Regions from separate parts of the Pseudophaeobacter sp. A-200-2 genome, predicted to be linked through region 3. Evidence: riboswitches for the same ligand, from Rfam matches in the RefSeq annotation. Region 3 holds a riboswitch; each other region holds the start of a gene.
What was found. A riboswitch is a leader RNA that binds a small molecule or an ion and turns the genes downstream of it on or off. The one in region 3 is predicted to bind cobalamin.
Positions count from the first base shown of each region.

Region 1: it holds a riboswitch for cobalamin, as region 3 does, so the genes downstream of both, SM766_RS02695 (TonB-dependent receptor plug domain-containing protein) here and SM766_RS17975 (energy-coupling factor ABC transporter permease) in region 3, are expected to answer to the same signal.
Region 2: it holds a riboswitch for cobalamin, as region 3 does, so the genes downstream of both, SM766_RS12055 (hypothetical protein) here and SM766_RS17975 (energy-coupling factor ABC transporter permease) in region 3, are expected to answer to the same signal.

Region 1 covers NZ_JAXGFU010000002.1:31,703-38,493, forward strand. The annotation lists gene SM766_RS02680 (aromatic amino acid transaminase) at 1-533, opposite strand, end outside; gene SM766_RS02685 (zinc-dependent alcohol dehydrogenase family protein) at 757-1,794, opposite strand; gene SM766_RS02690 (Lrp/AsnC family transcriptional regulator) at 1,793-2,413, shown strand; cobalamin riboswitch at 2,888-3,100, shown strand; gene SM766_RS02695 (TonB-dependent receptor plug domain-containing protein) at 3,260-5,146, shown strand; gene SM766_RS02700 (ABC transporter substrate-binding protein) at 5,150-5,989, shown strand; gene SM766_RS02705 (FecCD family ABC transporter permease) at 5,986-6,791, shown strand, end outside.
Region 2 covers NZ_JAXGFU010000007.1:99,715-106,505, forward strand. The annotation lists gene recR (recombination mediator RecR) at 1-308, opposite strand, end outside; gene SM766_RS12035 (YbaB/EbfC family nucleoid-associated protein) at 499-843, opposite strand; gene SM766_RS12040 (hypothetical protein) at 854-1,207, opposite strand; gene SM766_RS12045 (DNA polymerase III subunit gamma/tau) at 1,228-3,075, opposite strand; gene SM766_RS12050 (protein-tyrosine phosphatase family protein) at 3,213-3,734, shown strand; gene SM766_RS12055 (hypothetical protein) at 3,849-4,223, opposite strand; cobalamin riboswitch at 4,344-4,579, opposite strand; gene SM766_RS12060 (SRPBCC family protein) at 4,688-5,155, opposite strand; gene nudC (NAD(+) diphosphatase) at 5,218-6,204, opposite strand; gene SM766_RS12070 (5'-nucleotidase C-terminal domain-containing protein) at 6,541-6,791, shown strand, end outside.
Region 3 covers NZ_JAXGFU010000012.1:95,210-102,000, forward strand. The annotation lists gene cbiE (precorrin-6y C5,15-methyltransferase (decarboxylating) subunit CbiE) at 1-565, shown strand, start outside; gene SM766_RS17955 (cobalamin biosynthesis protein) at 562-939, shown strand; gene cobM (precorrin-4 C(11)-methyltransferase) at 936-1,730, shown strand; gene SM766_RS17965 (cobyrinic acid a,c-diamide synthase CobB) at 1,723-3,057, shown strand; gene cobA (uroporphyrinogen-III C-methyltransferase) at 3,054-3,785, shown strand; cobalamin riboswitch at 3,855-4,070, shown strand; gene SM766_RS17975 (energy-coupling factor ABC transporter permease) at 4,129-4,806, shown strand; partial or broken gene cobF (precorrin-6A synthase (deacetylating)) at 4,884-5,630, shown strand; gene SM766_RS17985 (serine hydrolase domain-containing protein) at 5,655-6,791, opposite strand, start outside.

The DNA of each region.
Region 1 (6,791 bases), on a different contig from region 3:
TGACAGGCGCCTTGCATCAGGAAGACATCGCTGGGGCTGGCGGCCCTGAGCCCGTCGAGCATTTCGTCAAAAGTGAGCTCGCTGCGGATCGAATCGTAATAGTGCAGGGATCGGAAGTTCGCCTGCGCCGCGGAGAGAATCGGGACATAGTTGCCGTAGGTCGGAGATTGCAGCCAGACCGTGGGTTTTTTGGGCATTTGAGCCAGAAGATCTGCGATCACCCGCAGGGCAACCGCACCGCCGGAGGTTTGCGCCGCGATCCAGTCGCTGCTGTAGGCGTCGCCCATGATCTCGTGGCCGAGCACCGCGCAATACTCCGCATCGCCCGTGAGCGCGAGGTAGGACTTGCTGGTCTGGCTTTCGATCAGCCGCTGTTCTGCCTGCTTGACGGCCTTCAAGACCGGGGTCTGTCCCTGCGCGTCCTGATAGATGCCAACCGTCAAGTTCAGCTTGTCCTGCCGCGGGTCCTGAGCGAAATACTCTGCCCCGATCATGATTGGATCTACAGGGTATTCTTCCACCTGCTCAAACATTATTCACCCTTTCCAGTTCGACGGTCCGACTATGGAATGCTGTGATCGCGCGGGGCATCATCGTGCCGCCTCGGTCGTCAGTCATTACCTTTTCAGCCAGATGAGGCGTCATGTTGGGCTGCGTCACGCCCCGGGCGATTATTCCGTTGGCATATCGCCTTTGACCGTCAGCGATAACGCAGGCCAAGGTGTCATTTCCGATGAATGCGATTTTCTCCATGGCTCAAAAGCGGGTTATGACAGTGGCACCCACGGAGCGGAATTTATCCATCTCCATCAAGGCCTGAGGGGCATCGGCAAGGCTGATCTGCTCTCCGACCAGTCGTGCCGGATCCAGCTTGCCGCTGGCGATGAGGTCAAGCATCGCGCCGTAGCGATGTGCCTGCATCCCGTGTGAACCAAGCAATTCGATTTCCTGCCCGACGATCTTTGGCATTGGAACGGTCGGTGCCGCGTGCTCACCCAGCATCAGACCCACCTGTACATGCTTGCCCCGTGGCCGCAGGCAGAGGATTGAATTGGTCATAGTTGACGGGTGACCAAGTGCGTCGAGAGAGACGTGGGCACCTCCGCGGGTGATCTCCCGAATGGCCTCCGGCACGTCGGCCTCCCTACCGTTTAGCACCGTCACGGCGCCAAGCTCCTTCGCCAAAGTCAACTTGGCCGGATCAAGGTCCACGCCGATCACGTTGGCCCCGCAAGCCGAGGCGATCATCACGGCGGACAGGCCTACGCCGCCGCAACCATGCACAGCCACCCATTGTCCTGCGCTGACCTTCCCTTGATCTACCACCGCCCGAAATGAGGTTGCAAAGCGGCAACCAAGGCTCGCGGCAGTGGCAAAATTCATGGTCTCGGGCAGGGCGACAAGGTTCAGATCGGCCTGATGAATGCCTACGTATTCCGCAAAGGATCCCCAGTGGGTAAAACCCGGCTGTTCCTGCTGCAGGCAGACCTGCTGGTTGCCGGAATGGCATTCGGAACAGCTGCCGCACCCGCAGATGAATGGCACGGTGACCTTGTCGCCGACCTTCCATTTTGTGACGTCATTCCCAACGGCCTCGACGACGCCAGCTAACTCGTGGCCAGGCACATGCGGCAAGTCGATGTCGCTGTCGTGTCCCATCCAGCCATGCCAGTCGCTGCGGCAGACGCCGGTGGCCGCAACCCTGAGGACAACGCCATGCGGCTCTGGCGTCGGGTCGTCCACGGTAACCAGCTTTGGCGCGCTTTGGAATTTTTCGAAAAGGACGGCTTTCATGGCAGGATCTTTCGCTGAAGAGTATTTTGGACGAGATCATAGTCTGGATGAGGGAAATACCTTTGCCAATCCTCCCCATATTGCGCAAATCTGGAGTGGAATTCCCTATGGAATCGTCATTATTGAAAGATATCTACCCATGCCTGACATCGACGCCGTCAATGCCGAGATCTTGACCCTGTTGCAGGAGGATGGCCGCATGACCAATGCCAAGTTGTCCGAGCATCTGGGTATGAGCGAGACCCCCTGTTGGAGGCGGCTCAAACGTCTTGAAGAAAGCGGCATTATCGAAGGTTATCAAGCCAATCTGAGCCGTCGAAAGCTCGGCCTCGGCGTTATGGCCTTCGTCCAGCTGCGCTGTTCCGAGCATGATCAAGCCGCGACGGCAGAATTTCAGCGCATCGTTGAGACGACACCGAACATCCTGGCTTGCCACAACACGACCGGCGCGGATGATTTCCTGCTGATCGTGGTTGCCCGTGATCTCGATGATTACAGTGGTTTCGTCGACAGCACTCTGAGGCGGCTACCCGGTGTCACCAGCATTCGGTCCAACCTCTCATTGAAAGAAATGAAGGCGTCGAGCAAGCTGCCCGTCAGTGCAGCGTCAATGAAATAGACTGCCGCGCAAGCTGGTTTTCCGTCGTGTTTGAACCGAAGCCTGTAACCGGCCACCGGACTGAACCTGTGCCCGCGACAGACCTTTGCGAAGATCTGGGCGTTCATGCGCGGTCTCGTACTGGAACGCTTTGGGCGGAGATGAAAATGCCATAGCTCCGCCGGGATGCGGAAGAGGCGCGTTGCCACCGCAGGGGCATTGCCAGGGGAAATCTGTCCGTGATGCGGGGCAGGGGGGACAGCCACGACCCCAGCCATTGGATTCGGTGGAGATCGGAACGGGGAACCATGCCGTAGCGTGGAATATCGCCTGCGCAAAGGTTGCGGTCGATGCGGCACAGCATTGCGTTTGCAGCATTGAAACCATCACTTAGCAGTTGATTTCAGGCGATTGTTGCTGGTGTGCGCGGTGCATTGTTTGAAAACTCCATCCTTGGCGGCGTCTACTCCTTCTTGACAGAGTAAATCCAGTTTGCCTAAGTCCGGCCATTCTGGTCCGGCTGGGAATACCATCCGGGTAAAAGGGAACATGGTAAGGCGTCGGAACAAGACGTCAAAACCATGACTGCCCCCGCAACTGTGAGCGGAGAGCAATGCTGCGATATGCCACTGCCCCAAGAGGGGGCGGGAAGGCGCGGCAAAGCTGCGACCCGCGAGTCAGGAGACCTGCCAGAAGGATCACCCAGTCCGGGTGCGGGGCGCGCCGAGGACGACGGACTTCCGTAGTGGTGGCAATTGAACCGTCTGTGGAAGCATTGCCTTCCAAAGACCGATGATCTGTACATGTTGCCCGAGATGGGCAGCCACTTTTCCTGCACCGAATGTGCAGGCTGGGAGAACTGAAACGATGCGCAAGGTAAGCTTGTCCCTGGCCGCCACCCTGATGGTCACTACCCCCGCAATTGCAACCGCCCAGGAGGCGGAGATCATCGATCTGGGCGAACTCATCGTCTCCGGTGGTTTTACCCCTGTCGAGGCGCAGAAATACGGTCGCTCGGTTTCGGTCGTGACCAGCGAAGAGATCGAACAGCGCGGCATCACCACGGTTCAGGATGCACTGCGGTCGGTCCCCGGCCTGATGGTCACCGGTGCAGGTGACAGCTTTACCCAGGTCCGCATCCGTGGCGCCGAAGCCAACCACACGCTGATCCTGATCGACGGCATCGAGGCCTCGGGCGGCGACAGCGACTATATCCTGTCTGGCCTTGATACCGCCAATATCGAGCGGATCGAGGTGCTGCGCGGTCCGCAATCGGTGTTCTACGGCTCCAACGCCTCGGCGGGTGTGATCAACATCATCACCAAGAGTGGCGGCATCGGCACCGAATACGGTGGCAGTGCCGAAGTCGGCTCGGACGGCTACCGGGCCTCGGCGCGGGTGTCGTCCCGAACCGAACGCGGCGGCATCTCGCTCAACCTCGCGCATGATAATGACGATGGCTACGATTTCTCCGGCAGCGGCGGCGAAGAGGATGGTATCCGCCGCAACACCGCGCAGGTGAAAGGCGACTACCTTGTGACCGAGCGGCTGAAGCTGGGTTTCAACCTGCGTGCCTCGGAAGAGCGTTTCGACAGCGACAGCACCTCCTTCACCGCGACCGATGCGGCCAGCTATGTGGTGGATGATCCCACGCAGTTCAGCGACCGCGATGAACAGCTGGCTCAGATCTTTGCCGAGCTCGACACGCTGGGCGGACGCCTGAAACATCGCCTGTCTTACGAGCGTACGGATTTTGACCAATCCTACAACGGCGGCGCCCTGACCGAGACAAAGACGGAAGCGGCGAAATACCTGCTGAGCTTTGGCCTTGATGGCCAGACGGTAGATCTGACAGATCACCTGCTGAACGCCATTCTGGAATGGGAAGAGGATTCCAGCCGTTCCAACCCGGCCTTTGCGCGCAAAACCAATTCGATCGCGCTGGAATACCGTGGCAGCTTTGCCAATGGTCTGGATCTGCAACTGGGCGTGCGCCGCGACAACAACAATGCCTTCGAAGATGCCACCAGCTGGAACGCCAGTGCGTCCTATACCTTTGCGGGCAGCGGTGTGCGCCTGCATGGCTCGGCCGGCACCGGTATCGTGAACCCGACCTATTTTGAGCTCTTTGCCAACAGCACCTTTGGTGCCACTACCTATCTGGGCAATCAGAACTTGCAGCCCGAAGAAAACCGCAGCTTTGATCTGGGTGTCGAGGTGCCGTTCCTGCAGGGGCGCGGGCTGGTTGATGTGACCTATTTCGACGAGACGCTGACGGGTGAGATCGAAGCCTATATGGTGAATGCGACCACCTTCTCCTTCCGCAATCAGGCCGGAGACAGCGAGCGCAAAGGTGTCGAACTGGCGGCCAGCCTTGAGGCCACGGAAAACCTCGATCTCCGTCTGTCCTACACCTATCTGGATGCCACCAACCCCAATGGTACGGTCGAGGTGCGCCGCCCCGAACACGAACTGCTGCTGAGCGCCACGCTCGATACTTTCAATGGTCGCGGCTCCATCACTGCGGATGTCCGCCATGTGGCAGGCAACTGGGACAGCCAGTTCTTTGGCACCTATGCCACGGCCGAGCTGCCGGATTACACCACTGTCGATCTCTCTGCCCAGTATGAGCTGAACCCGAATGTGGTCCTGACCGGTCGTGTCACCAATCTGTTCGACGAGGAATACTCGGACGTCTGGGGCTACGCGAAACGCGGCCGCGCTGCCTATGTCGGCGTCCGGGCCTCCTTCTGATCGATGCGCTGGCTGCCCGGCATAGCGCTGGCCTTTTTCATGGCCGCCACCGGTGCCTTTGCCGGGCCGTCGCGCGTCGTCACGATGAATCTCTGCGTGGACCAGATGGCCATGATGCTGGCCGCGCCGGATCAACTGATCTCGATTTCCTTCGTCGCCCGGGATCCGCGGGCCTCGGCCATGGCCGAAGAGGCGCAGGCCTATCCGGTCAATCACGGGCTGGCGGAAGAAATCTACCTGCTGAAGCCGGATCTGGTGCTCGCTGGCGCATCTTCGGCACCTGCAACGATGGATATGCTGCGCCGCCTTGGCGTGCCGGTGGCGGAATTCGGGCCAGCCTTTTCGCTGAAGGATGTCCGAACCCGCATCGTTGAGGTAGGTGAGGCGCTGGGCCGTCAGGAGGCCGCGCGCCGGTTGCTGGCGGATTTTGACCAGCAGCTGGAGTTTCTGCGGGCGGATGCCCCGGACAATCGCCCGCGCGCCGCGCTTTATGCGGCCAACGGATATACTGCAGGCCGCCAGACGCTGGCCGGGCAAATCCTGGAGGCGGCAGGTTTTCGCAATATCGCCGATGAACTGGGCTATGCCCATTCCGGCCAGCTGCCGCTGGAGCTGCTGGTGCTGTCAGAGCCGGATCTGCTGGTCGGCACAACCGCCTATCCGCGCAATTCCCGCAGCGAGGAAATCCTGAAACATCCGCTGGTGCGCATGCTGGCCGGACGCAGCGGCGCCGGGGAAATCCGCAATGCCGACTGGATCTGCCCGACACCGCATGTGTTGCGCGCGGTAGAGACACTGGCGGCAGAGCGCCGCGCCTTCATGGAACGTGAGGCCCGCCAATGACCCGGCTCATGCTGTGCCTCTCGGCGGCGGTGCTGGCACTGTTCCTGATCTCCCTAACGGTGGGGCCTGCAGATGTCGGTGTGGGCGAGAGCCTGGCGGCCCTGTTTGACGATGGCTATGGACCTCTCAGTCTGGTGATGCGTGAAATCCGGCTGCCGCGGGCAATCCTTGCCGCCGTGATCGGCGCCGGGCTGGGGCTGGCGGGCGCGGCGATGCAAGGCTACCTGCGCAACCCGCTGGCCGAGCCGGGGCTGATCGGTGTGTCCTCCTCAGCGGCGCTGGGTGCGGTATTGGCAATCAACACCGGCCTCGCTGCCACCGCCACGCTGGGCCTGCCGCTGTCGGCGCTGGCTGGCGCTCTGGGCGGTGTGTTTCTGGTGATGGCGCTGGCCGGGCAGCATGGGGGATCACTGACGCTGATCCTCGCGGGTATCGCCATTTCGGCAATGGCAGGGGCGCTGACCTCGCTGGTTCTGAACCTCTCGCCCAATCCCTTTGCTGCTAATGAGATCGTCTTCTGGATGATGGGGTCGCTATCGGACCGCTCGATGCAGCATGTCTGGCTGGCGCTGCCCTTTGTTCTGACCGGGATGGTGATCCTGCTGCCGCTGGGGCGCGGGCTGGATGCGCTGACTCTGGGCGAGGATGCAGCCCAGACCATGGGCGTGAACCTGAGGCAGCTGCGCTGGCTTCTGGTCGTCGGCACTGCCAGCATTGCCGGTGGCACCACGGCAGTTGCGGGCGCCATCGGCTTTGTCGGGCTTGTGGTGCCGCATATTCTGCGTCCGTTCGTCGACGGGCA
Region 2 (6,791 bases), on a different contig from region 3:
TTGAAAACGCCTGCGCGCTCCATCGCCCAGAGATCCGAGACGCTTTCGACGACGCAGATCTCGCCATTGGCGCGGGCCTCACTGTCGCAGATCTCGCAGATGTCCTCGGTCCCCACGTTGCCGCAGTTGAGGCATTCGCGGGCGGTGGTGGCGACGCGGGTCATCATGTCCGACAGCGGTGTCAGCAAAAGCGCGCGTTTGCGGATCAGGTGCAACACTGCCCGCCGGGCCGAACGCGGCCCCATGCCGGGCAGTTTTGCCATCAGATCGATGAGGGTTTCGATGTCGCTGGTAGAGCGGTCTTGCATGGAGGCGGCCTTTGGAGTGTTAGCCCATATAGACGCATCACGGCGGGCAATGGCAAGGGCGGCGCGATGGATGTTCAGGGTTTGTCTGGGCGGTGCCTGCGCGTCAGATCGGGCAAAGGGCGTATGCCCGTGAGACATGAAAAAGGCGGCCAAGGCCGCCTTTTCGGAACTTTTCAGTCGCGCCTCCGGATCAGAAGGGCAGCTTGATGTCCTTGGGAAGGCCCATGCTTTCCGTGAGGTTGGTCATCTCTTCCTGCGCTTTTTCGGCTGCCTTGGACTGTGCGTCCTTGATGGCGGCCAGGATCAGGTCCTCGACCATTTCCTTGTCATCGCCGTTGAAGATGGACGGGTCGATATCCAGCGCCTTGAGGTCGCCCTTGGCCGAGGCGGTGGCCTTGACCAGGCCCGCGCCTGCTTCGCCGGTAACCATGACGTTGTGCAGGTCTTCCTGCATCTGCGCCATCTTGGTTTGCAGTTCCTGTGCCGATTTCATCATCTTGGCCATATCGCCAAGACCGCCGAGGCCTTTGAGCATGGTGTTTCTCCTAAGTGCGGGGGCGCAGGGCGCCGTAAGTCATCCCCGAACATATCGCAATTGCAAGCGCGATGAACAAGTGGGGGGAGGCGGTGCAGTCTTCGATTATGCCCAAGGCACTCTTATCATCAAAGAAAAGCTCATGATTATCGACGGCAATTGCGGCCGCGAGCATGCCCCAAAGAAAGCCTGCGATTGCAAAGGAGGCGCGCTTTCTGCTGTACAGCGCGAATCCGGCAAGAGCGAAGAGGGCCAAGACAGCAGGCTTGGCCGACAACCGCCAAAGCACATCCCACGCGCTATCGGATAGATCGCCGGTGGCAAAGCAGGTTTTGGCGAAGGCGGTTGTTGGCAGGGTGAACAAGAGGACCGTCAGGCCAGTCGCTACCCGTCTTCGAACGGATCCCATTCGTCTTCTACCTCGGGCAGGGCTTCGGCCTCGACCTCGGCGGCCATTTCCTCGGCGGTACGGATACGGGTGATCCGGGCCTTGGGGAAACTGTCGATCACCGCCTGTACCAGCGGGTGTTCGCTGGCCTTCGTCCGCAATGCGTTTTCGGCGGCATCGCGGATTTCGGCGATCGTCGGGGCCTCGCCGTCGGGTGCGATGGTGACGACCCAGCGGCTGCCGGTCCAGTTTTGCAAGGCGGTGCCGAGGCGCGCAGCAAGGTCTCGGGGCGCATTCGCATGCGGTGTGAATTCGATCCGGCCCGGCTGGTAAGCGACGAGGCGCACGCCTGTTTCCACCTCGACCAGCAGTTTCACATCACGGTTGGTGCGGATCAGTTCCACCACATGTTCGAAGGTCGGGTAGCGGGCGAGGGCCTTTTCCGCGGCCGGTGCCAGCGCAGTGGCTTGTCCCTGCCCTTGGCTGTGCGACATGGTCATGCCGCCGGACGGTCCACCGCCCGGTGCGCCTTGCGGCGAGGCCGTGGTGATAGCCGATGCCCCGCCCGCGGCAGGCGCGCCCATGCTTTGCATGGGCATTCCGCCACCACCGCCGGGCGGCGGGGGCGGCATATCCTGCAGCTTGCGGATCAACTCCTCGGGACTGGGCAGATCGGCCACGTGCGTCAGGCGGATCACCGCCATCTCGGCAGCCATCATGGCGTTGGGGGCGGCGGCGACCTCTTCCAGCGCCTTGAGCAGCATCTGCCACATGCGGGTCAACACCCGCATCGGCAGCGCTTCGGCCATCTGTTGACCGCGGGCGCGCTCATCCGGGCTGATGGTCGGATCCTCCGCCGCGTCTGGCGTAATCTTTACCACCGACACCCAATGGGTGATTTCGGCCAGATCGCGCAGAACAGCCAGCGGATCGGCGCCTTCGGCATATTGCGAGGAGAGCTCGCTGAGCGCCGCAGCCGCATCGCCGCGCAGGATCATATCCATCAGATCCAGCACCCGGCCCCGGTCGGCAAGGCCCAGCATGGCGCGGACCTGATCGGCGGTGGTCTCGCCCGCGCCGTGGGAAATCGCCTGATCCAGCAGCGAGGTTGCATCGCGGGCCGAACCTTCGGCGGCGCGGGTGATGAGGGCGAGCGCATCCTCGGCAATCTGGGCGTTTTCGGCAGTTGCGATCTTGCGCAGGAGGGCGATCATCACCTCGGGCTCAATCCGGCGCAGATCGAACCGCTGGCAGCGCGACAGCACCGTCACCGGAACCTTGCGGATCTCGGTGGTGGCGAAGATAAACTTCACATGGGCGGGGGGTTCCTCCAGCGTTTTCAGCAGCGCGTTGAACGCGCTGGTCGACAGCATGTGAACCTCGTCGATGATGTAAATCTTATAGCGGGCCGAGGCCGCGCGGTATTGCACCGAATCGATGATTTCGCGGATGTCGCCGACGCCGGTGCGGCTGGCGGCGTCCATCTCCATCACGTCCACGTGGCGGCCTTCCATGATCGCGAGGCAATGCTCGCACTGACCGCAGGGTTCGGTGGTGGGGCCGCCGTTGCCATCGGTGCCGATACAGTTCATCCCCTTGGCAATGATCCGGGCGGTGGTGGTCTTACCCGTGCCGCGAATACCGGTCATGATGAAAGCCTGGGCGATCCGGTTCGCGGCAAAGGCGTTTTTCAGCGTACGCACCATGGCGTCCTGGCCAACCAGATCCGCAAATGTCTCGGGCCGGTACTTGCGGGCGAGGACCTGATACTGGCCGGACGGCTGCTCCGCGTGCTGAACCTCAGCGGTTAGGGTTTCAGGATCGGATGTTGGAGTGTCGCTCATGCTGTCTCGTGCCGGATTCGGAATGGGATTGGGACCGCCTCATAGGGTAGGGAAGCCCGCGGGCTTCGTCCACCGCTGTTGACCGCCCGGCAGGGCAGGTGGCAGAGTTTTTCCCTGTATGTGGTGGAGAGTGTGTGATGACTGGGATGAGTTCCGACGGGGCGGGCGCGCAGGCCCGGCAGCCCTTTACGATCTACGCGGTGTCCGCCGCCAATGGCATTCTTGCTATCTGCCCGCTGCCCGGTGCCGGGGGCGACTACAAGGGGGACCTTGAGCTGATCCACGACTGGCAGCCCGGTCTGGTCATTTCCATGACCACCGAAGCCGAGCATGTCTCCGTCGGGGCCGCGACGCTGGGGGTTGATCTGCAGAGCATGGGAAGCCGCTGGGTGCATCTGCCGGTGGCGGATTTTGGTGTGCCCGGCCCGGAGGTGAACGAGGCCTGGCCCGGGGTCAGCGCCTCGGCGCGCCAGGCGCTGAACGGTGGCGGCCGCGTTCTAGTGCATTGCCGGGGCGGCTGCGGGCGCTCCGGCATGGTGGTGCTGCGCCTGTTGATCGAATGCGGTGTTGCGCCAGAGGCGGCGCTGAACCGGTTGCGCATGTCTCGCCCCTGCGCGGTCGAGACCGAGGCACAGATGGCCTGGGCCCGCAGCCGCTGAGCCAGAGGCAGCCCGCCGGAGCGGGCTCGACTGTCATCCCGCTTTCTTCTTCACGGGGCGCGGCATTCACCGAATAAGACCGACGCCCCTCCTGTGGGTTCTCGGGGTCTGCCGCTACGCTGCGTTGAGCGGGATGGCTTCTCCGAAGGAGCAGGGGCGATGCGGCAGGTGATCTGCGGGCTGCGCTTGTGGATCGCTGGACAGTAGCGCGTCGGCAAAACGGTCCAGACCGCTGCGCTCTGCTGCGGTGTCCACTTCGCAGAACACCCGGATCCTGTCGTGCGAGGCAAAAAAGCGCGCCGGGCAATGGCGGGTGCAGCCATCGAGCAGGCTGTCGCCGGTGATTTCAAAATCCTCTTCGGTCATATCCCGCGCGGTATCGAGCGCCCCGCACAGGGCCACCAGCATCCGTTCCAGTGCCGGGCAGCTTGCCCCGGTGTGTTGACAGGTTGTTGCCGCAAGTTCATGCGTTTTTGTCGTCCAGATCATCGCGCCCTCCGCGCTGGGGCAGGGGCATAAAGAGGGGGGAGAGACATGTGGCCGGACGCTTGTCGGCCAGAATGGGCCGCGCGACAGGAACCATCTCACCCGCTCCGGACACCCCGCCCGGTTTCGAGTTGTGCGATGGCAGGTCTCCTGACTTGCGGGTCATAGCTTCTCCGGTCCTTCCCGGCCGCAGGTCTGTACCTTGCGTCCAGTGGATCTTCCGGGGTCGCTCTCCGCCTACAGTTGCGGGGGCAGTCGTGGAATTGTTCTGGCCGAGAGAGGCCGGATCGCACCACGTTCCCTTTTCATCCCGGACCCGCCAAAAGCGGATCGCGGAAACCATCTGTGAAATGGGTAGCGGGTCGAAGGGCGAGTCGTCAATTCGCTTGTGTGAAAGTCGGAGAAATCCGCGCCAACGCCAGCAAGCCAGGTAAGCTTGCTGAATTGTGCAGGCGGATGCGGTGCCCTCAGGCCGTGCGGTTCAATCGTTCTTCGGTCAGCCGGGCGAAATCTGCCGCGCGCGCCTTGAATTTTTTATTGAGCGAACCGCGCGCCAGTTTGAAGGATTGCAGCAGCAACCGCCCCGACAGGGTCTTGGCCGTCAGGTTTAGTGAAATTGTTACACGGGTGCGCCGCGGCGACAGCGCCATCAGTTCGATCTCGGTTTCGCCGTTCAGCCCGCTGCTGTCGCCGGACAGCAGAATGCGGGTGACGGGATCATAGGATTTGAGAGCAATGCGCAGCTCGCGCGCCTTGCCGCGAAAGTTGAATTTGGCATCCCAGGCGAGGCCGTTTTCAGGCGTGCTGATATCGCCGATCCGTTGCACGTCGATGCCGCGCCGGATGGCCGAGCGTTCAAAGCTTTCAAAGTCCGACAGGGCTTCAAACACGTCGGCGATCGGTGAATCGATATCTTCTTTACTCGTGAAATCCATGACTCTGACGCCTGCTTGCCTGTTTTGATTGATCAATTCTCAGCGTGGCCGCGATATTCCCTTTAATCCAGCGTATCCGCAAGCCAGTTCTGCAACAGAAAATGTGCAATTGCTCCTTTTCGGGCAGGCTTCAGGATCGGGTGCTCTCCGGCAAAGGCGCTCATCATGTCCTGCTTGCTGACCCAGATCGCGTCCTCGATTTCATGTGGGTCGATGGTCAGCTCGCGATCCAGCGCGATCCCGTGGCAGCCGAACATCAGCGACATTGGAAAGGGCCAGGGCTGGCTGGACAGGTACTCCACCTCTCCGACCTTCACGCCGGATTCTTCCAGTACTTCACGCCGCACGGCGGCCTCCAGCGTTTCGCCGGGTTCAACGAAACCGGCCAGCAGGGAGTACATACCTTCCGGCCAGCCGGGTGAGCGGCCCATCAGGACCTCGTCCCCATGGGTGATCAGCATGATCACAACCGGATCGGTGCGGGGAAAATGGCTCGCCTTGCAGCTGGGGCAATTTCTTTGCCAGCCTGCCTGAACCATATCACTGGGGTGGCCACAGCGGGCACAGAACCCATGCGAGCCATGCCAGGAAAACAGCGCCTTGGCGGTGGCGGCCAGCTCGGCCTCCAGCGGGGTCAGCCGGGTCATCACCCTGCGCAGCTCGGCGAAAGCATAACCAGAGGGCAGGTCCGGGTGCTGTTGCTCCGTTACATCGGCAAAACTGGCCAGCGCCATCTCGTCCAGCGCATCGGGCTGCCAACTGCTGATGTCGCAGGCGAAGGCCGGGCTTTGATCTGGCAGGAGGCCGAGAAACAGAGCGGCGTCGCGGAACTCTGCTGCCACCGGATGCGTGGTGGAGATCCAGGCAAGAGCGTCCGGTCCGCGCTCTGGAACTGACCGCTGGCACAGGGGTTTGCCGCGCCACATCATCAGCACCTGTGCATTCTGTGCCCCCCAGGCAGCGTCTAGCGCTTCGGCATCCGCACGCAGATGCGCGCTGCGGTCCAGGCCACCCTTGCCGCCAAATGTCACCTCTTCGGCCCGTTTCATATCGTTGTCCTTCTTTTGGCAGGGGATCCGGCGTTAAGGCCCGATTTCCTGCATTGATGGCGGCAAAACCGCGCAATGACCAGCCTGTTCGGGTAGCGCGGTCGATGCATTTTTATGGTTGTCAGCGGATGTTTAACGCCGGGTCACCGGTCTGCCGCTGGATATTGGCGTTAGACCGGTCAAATTTTCGGCATCAGCGCCACAATCGTTAACATCCTCAAAAATGGTGACTTTGCAAATCAAGGAAACGCTGTTTCAAAGGGTTAACGCGTTCGTGTCAGAACGTGAGAAAAAACGAAGATCGGAAGACGCCGTGCAGGCTGCGGGTAGAGCAATATGACAGGACCGGATCAATCCTTGCCATTGGGGAAGGGGGTGCTGCGCTTGTTGGCAACCACCGATCTGCACAGCAATCTGCTCAGCTACGACTATTATGCCGACCGGCCGGACCCCAGCATCGGCCTGTCCCGCGTCGCGTCCCTGATCGCGGAGGCGCGGCAAGAGGTCCGGGAGGCAGGGGGCACGGTGCTGCTCTTGGACAATGGTGATGGGCTGCAAGGGGCGCCGATTGGTGAGATTTCCTCTGA
Region 3 (6,791 bases):
AGGCCTGCCCCGCGCCAGCGGCTTGCCCGACGATGTGTTCCAGAGCGACGGGCAGATCACCAAACGCCCGATCCGCGCCATGACCCTTTCGGCACTCGCACCGCGAGCCGGAGAGCTGCTCTGGGACATCGGTGGCGGCTCCGGATCTGTCTCGGTGGAATGGTGCCTTGCCGCGCCGTGCAACCGGGCGATCACGTTTGAGCCGCGGGAAGACCGCCTCATCAATATCCGAGCCAATGCCGAACGGTTCGGGATTGAACACCGCATGAAACCGGTTCTGGGCCGCGCGCCGAATGTGTTGGCTGGACAGAAAAGACCCGATTGCGTTTTCATCGGCGGCGGTGGCTCACAGGCGTTGCTGGATCATCTGTGGCAAGTGCTGCCCGAGGGCACGCGGATCGTCGCCAATGGCGTGACGTTGGAGACCGAGACCCTGCTGATGCAGGCCCATGCCATACGCGGCGGGTATCTGATGAAGGTGGAACTGGCCGAAGCCGGGCCGCTTGGTTCGATGCGCGGCTGGGAGCGCGCGCGTCCTGTCATCCAGTGGAGCGTCACGCGATGAAGGTCGCGGGTCTGGGATTTCGCAAAGCGGCGGCCGTTGCCGACCTGCGCGCCGCCCTAGCGCTGACCGGGCATCAGCCCGATGCGCTCGCCTCACTCGCAGCGAAGGTGGAAAGCCCCGCCTTTCAGGCCCTTGCCGCCGAGTTGAACCTGCCGATGATCGCCCTGTCGGAAGAGGCGATTGCGGGCCTTGAAACGCCGACGATGTCGCCCCGTATCAAAACCCGGTTCGCAACCGGATCGCTGGCCGAAGCTGCTGCCCTCTGCGGCGCATGCCACGGCCGCACCACAGCAACCGCCCGCCTTCTCGTTCCACGCGTTGTCACCGCAGATGGCCTTGCCACTGCGGCCATTGCAGAAAGACTGACCTCATGACCGTTCACTTCATTGGCGCCGGCCCCGGCGCCGCCGACCTGATCACCCTGCGTGGCCGCGACCTGATCGCAGCCTGCCCCGTCTGCCTCTATGCCGGCTCGCTGGTGCCCGAGGCGCTGCTGCAGCACTGCCCGGAGGGCGCCAAGATCATCAACACGGCCTCCCTCTCGCTGGATGAGATTGTGGCCGAAATCGAGGCCGCACATGAGGCGGGGCAGGATGTGGCGCGGCTGCACTCCGGCGATCTGTCGGTCTGGTCCGCCATGGGCGAGCAACTGCGCCGTCTGCGCGATCTGGGTATTCCATATGACGTAACCCCCGGCGTACCTGCCTTTGCCGCAGGCGCCGCTGCGCTTGGCGCCGAGCTAACCCTGCCGGGCGTTGCGCAATCGCTGGTGCTGACGCGCACCTCGGGGCGGGCCTCCTCGATGCCCGAAGGCGAAACGCTGGAGAATTTCGCCCGCACCGGCGCGACGCTGGCCATTCACTTGTCGGTGCATGTGCTGGACGATGTGGTGGCGCGTCTCTCTCCGGCCTATGGCGACGACTGCCCGGTCGCAGTGGTTTGGCGGGCGACATGGCCAGATCAGAAGATCATCAAGGCCACACTCGGCACATTGATCGAGGCGACCGAGGGCGCGCGCGGGCGCACTGCGCTGATCCTCGTGGGCCGTGCCCTTGGTGCCGAGGACTTCGACGAAAGCTGCCTTTACGCGCAGGACTATGACCGGCGTTACCGCCCGCAAAGCGCCGACAGCCAATGGGCGGATTGGAGCGAAGGAGATGACTGAAACGGGCAAGACCGGATCCTATCCGCCGGGTCTGATGATTTCGGCGCCCGCCTCGGGCACGGGCAAGACCACTGTGATGCTGGGCCTGTTGCGCGCACTGGCCGAGGATGGCCTTGCGGTTCAGCCCTACAAAAGTGGCCCCGATTACATTGACCCCGCCTTTCATCTGGCGGCAGCCGGGCGCGCCTCTTTCAACCTTGATACATGGGCGATGGATGGCGACCTGCTCAATGCCGTGGCCGGACAGGCCGGTGATGCCGAGATCTGCGTCGGCGAAGGCTCCATGGGGCTATATGACGGCGTTGCCACGCGGGGGCAAAGCGGCTTTGGCTCTTCGGCGGAAACGGCAAAACGCATGGGCTGGCCGGTGGTGCTGGTGGTTGACGTCGGCGGGCAGGCGCAATCGGCAGCGGCCACGGCGCTGGGGTTTCGCGCCTATGATCCTGACCTGCCCTTTGCCGGTGTGATCCTCAACCGGGTTGCCAGCCCGCGTCACGAAAGGCTGACCCGCCTGGGGATGGAACGCGCGGGCATTCCCGTCCTTGGCTCCCTGCCCCGACGCGGGGATCTGACCCTGCCCGAGCGCCACCTTGGCCTCATTCAGGCGGTGGAGCACCCCGATCTTGAGGCCGCGATCGCGGGCTATGCCGCCTTCCTGCGTGAAAACGTGGATCTGGAGGCGATCAAATCCGCTGCCCGCGCCGGAGCTGCGCCCGCCTCGGCCCCGCTGCCGAAACCGCCTGCGCAGCGCATCGCACTGGCGCGAGATGCGGCGTTTTCCTTTACCTACCCGCATCTTCTGGAAGGCTGGCGCGCGGCTGGCGCCGAAATCATTCCTTTCTCCCCTCTCGCCGATGAAGCCCCGGCCCCGGATGCCGATCTGATCTGGCTCCCCGGTGGATACCCCGAACTGCACGGCGGTAGGCTGGCGGCGGCCGAAACCTTCCGCGCGGCTTTGTGCAAACACGCAGAGACCCGCCCCGTTCATGGCGAGTGCGGCGGCTACATGGCCCTTGGTGAAGCCCTGATCGACAAGAACGGCAACCGTCACCGGATGGCCGGGTTGCTGGGGCTCGTCACCTCATATGAAATACGGAAATTCCGCCTCGGCTACCGCCGCGCCGTGCTGCAGGCGGCGATGCCGGGATTTCCCGCAGGCGGCGCTTTGCGCGGACATGAGTTCCACTATTCGACTATTCTGGATGAACCGGACGCTCCGCTGGCACGGGTGATGGACGCAGACGGCAACCCGGTGCCGGAAACCGGCTCGATACGCGGCCATGTGACCGGCACCTTCTTCCACCTGATCACCGGAGAGCAATCATGAGCGGTTTTGTCAGTTTCGTCTCCTCCGGCCCCGGCGACCCTGAACTGTTGACCGTCAAGGCGGTGAAACGGCTGGGGGCAGCCGATGCGGTTCTGTTCGATGACCTTTCATCGGGGCCGATCCTGACCCATGCGCGCAAGGACGCCGATCTCGTCGGAGTGGGCAAACGTGCAGGGCGCCCCTCACCCCGGCAGGACCACGTTAGCCAGCTCTTGGTCGAATACGCAGCAACCGGGGCGCATGTAGTGCGGCTGAAATCCGGCGACTCCGGCGTCTTTGGCCGTCTGGAAGAGGAAATCACCGCGCTGCGGCAGGCAGGCATCGGGTTCGAGATCGTGCCCGGTGTCACGGCGGCCTCGGCAGCTGCTGCGGCCGCCAATATCCCGCTGACCCGGCGGCTGACCGCGCGACGACTGCAGTTCATCACCGGCCATGACGTAACCGGCGGCCTGCCCGAGGGGCTGAATATGGCCGCCCTCGCCGATCCCGAAGCCACGACCGTTGTCTACATGGGGAAACGCACCTTTGCAGCGCTCGCCGAACGGTTGCTGGTGGCCGGGCTGCCGCCCGAGACGCACGCGCTGATCGCGCTGGGTGTTTCGACCCCGGATCAGTCGCTGTCCTGCCACACGGTGGGGGAACTCCCCGAGGTTCTGCGCGCGATGGAGACCAAGGCTCCGGTGCTGATCCTCTATGGTCCCCTGGCCGATGAGGACCTGCCCCGCTGATCGCCCATATGCCGCAATTGAAACACGGATGTCGCGCCAGACACGTTGACAGCTTTGTAAGCGCTGTGTCATCTCTGAAAGACCAAAGGTTCCGACGGGTCCAAGACCCAAGGATGAAAAGGGAACACGGTGAGGTGTAGCCATCAGGCGCCAAATCCGTGACTGCCCCCGCAACTGTGAGCGGAGAGCCACCGGGCATAGCCACTGGTCCCTATCAGGACTGGGAAGGCCTCGGACCGGCATCGACCCGCGAGTCAGGAGACCTGCCGTTGGAAGACGTGGCCAGCATGGCCCAACCATAACCTATGTAATGCCGCCGGGTGAGGCGGTAAGGAGACAGAACATGCATATCGAACCCGGAATCGTAAACGGCGTCAAAATCGCCCTGTCCTATGCCACCGCCGCTGGCGCCATGGGCTTTGCTGCGAAAAAGACGATGGAAGATCTGGCCGCCTCCGGCATCGCATCCTTTGCGGCGCGTTCGGCCATTGCGACTGTCGGCGTCTTCACCTTCTTCGAAGTGCTGCCGCATTTCCCTGTGGGCGTTTCCGAGGTTCACTTCATCCTCGGCTCGACCCTGTTCCTGCTGCTGGGCGCTGCACCTGCTGCCTTCGGTCTGGCGATGGGACTTCTGATCCAGGGCGTGTTCTTTGCCCCGATCGATCTGCCGCAGTATTTCATCAACCTGACCACGCTGCTGGTCCCGCTGTTCGCGATGAAGGAACTGGCCAAGCGGATCATCGCTCCGAACACTGCCTATGTTGATCTGAAGTATTCTCAGGCGCTGGCGCTGTCGACCGCCTATCAGGCAGGCGTTGTCGGCTGGGTCGCTTTCTGGGCCTTCTACGGTCAGGGCATCGGCGCTGAAACCATGGCCTCGGTCTTTACCTTTGGTGCAGCTTACATGACCGTCATCCTGATCGAACCGCTGGCCGATCTGGCCGTTCTGGCCGCCGCCAAAAGCCTGCGCGGTTTGGAGCGCAGCGGTCTGGTCACGCCCCGCCTTTATGCGGCTGCGTAAGCCTTTCGCCGACATCTGAAGTTTCACATAGCGCGGCCCCGTTTCGGGGCCGTGTTTCTTTTCCAAAGGCGCCTGACATGATTGATCTCACCCTTGTTGGCATTGGCACCGGCAATCCCCAGCATCTGACCCTGCAGGCGGTCGAAGCCCTGAACGGGCTGGAGCTAATCCTCATTCCCAACAAAGGTGCCGGTAAGGACGATCTGGCCGGTCTGCGCCGGGACATCTGCAACCGGGTGATCAAATCGCCGGGGCCTGCGATCGTCGAATTCGACCTGCCGCAGCGCGATCCCGCGACACCAAGCTACCGACAGCGAGTGGACGACTGGCACGATGCCATTGCCGAGGTCTGGCAAGAGACCATCGATCAGCACCTGCCCCGGGGCGGCAAGGTCGGCTTTCTGGTCTGGGGCGATCCGTCGCTCTACGACAGCACCATGCGCATCGCCGCGCGGCTTCAGGCCCGGACCGAGGTTTCCCTGCGGGTCATTCCCGGCATCACCTCAATCCAGGCGCTGACGGCCAGCCATGCCATCCCCCTCAATGAGATCGGTGATCCCGTCACCATCACCACTGGCCGCCAGCTGCGTGACGCAGGCTGGCCAGACAGTGCCGATACGCTTGTCATCATGCTGGACGGCGACTGCAGTTTTCAGTCCATCGACCCCGAAGGTGTTCAGATCTGGTGGTCTGCCTATGCCGGTATGGAGAAAGAAATCTCCCTATCCGGCGCGCTGCGCGAAACCGCGGATGAGATCATTGATATGCGCGCGAAGGCGCGCGCGGAACATGGCTGGATCATGGATATCTACATCCTGCGCCGCCCCGCACGACGGTACCCCTCCGCCCTAGTCCAGCGCGCTGACGATGGCCTCGCAGGCCTGCACGGCATCCAGACCAAAGGCCGAGATCAGATAGTCAGGCCAGCTCGACAGCTTTACGATCACAACATCGGCGCTGCGATCGATAAAGATCAACTGACCGAACACACCCCGGGCCATGAACACGCCGCGCCCGGGATCGTGCACCCACCAGAACCGCCGATAGGCGCCTTGCGGTGACAGCACGTCATAGGGTGCGCCGAATTTCGACGGATCCGCACCTATGCAGATACCATCGATCCAGGCCTCGGGCACGATCTGGTCATCGCCAACCCGGCCGCCATTCAGCACCATATGTCCGAACCGGGCATAGTCCCGCAGGCTCGCATTGAACCCCCCATCGGCCAGCGCCGTGCCCGCATCATCGACGGTAAAGAACCCATCCAGTTCGCAGCCAAGCCTGCGCCAGATCCGGTCGGACAGGAGTACGGACAGATCCGTACCGCTGACCCGTTCCAGCGCCCAGGCAATGACATCGGTTTCAATCGACCGGTAGGAAAAGCTGAGCCCATGCGCCCGTTCCTGCGGCAGGGAGAGGATCACGTCGCGTATCGTCGGCTTGATCTCCCCGTCCCGCACCGGGCGCCAGCCCGAAGCGATATCGACCCGGGTCATGTCACTACCCGGCAGACCGTAGTCCTCAGAGAACCGCGCACCAGACAGCATGTCCAGCGCCTGATCCACCGTGCAGCCTGCGTAGCCGGTGCCCGCCAGTTCCGGCACGATCTCCTCCAGCGGGGCGGCCAGATCCAGCTGCCCCTCACCCTGCAGGATCCCGGCGAGGATGCCAATCACGGATTTGGAGACCGACTGCCCCAGATGCGCCCCCTCCACGTGAAAATCATTGGCGTAGAACTCGGTGACGATGGCGCCGCTTTTCAGCACCAGAAACCCGTCGGTGTAGCTTTGCCACAGCCAATCGCCGACCGACTGGCGGGTGCCTTCGCTGGTGGCAAAACAGACCTTTGACAGATCCTGAAGCACCGTTGGCAGCGGCGCAGCCGCGCCGGGTCCGCTGCGCACATCCGCCGTGGGAAACAGGCGCCGCATGTTCTGGAAGGACCAGCGGTTGAAGGGCGCCAAATCCCAGTTGTCCAGCGTCGG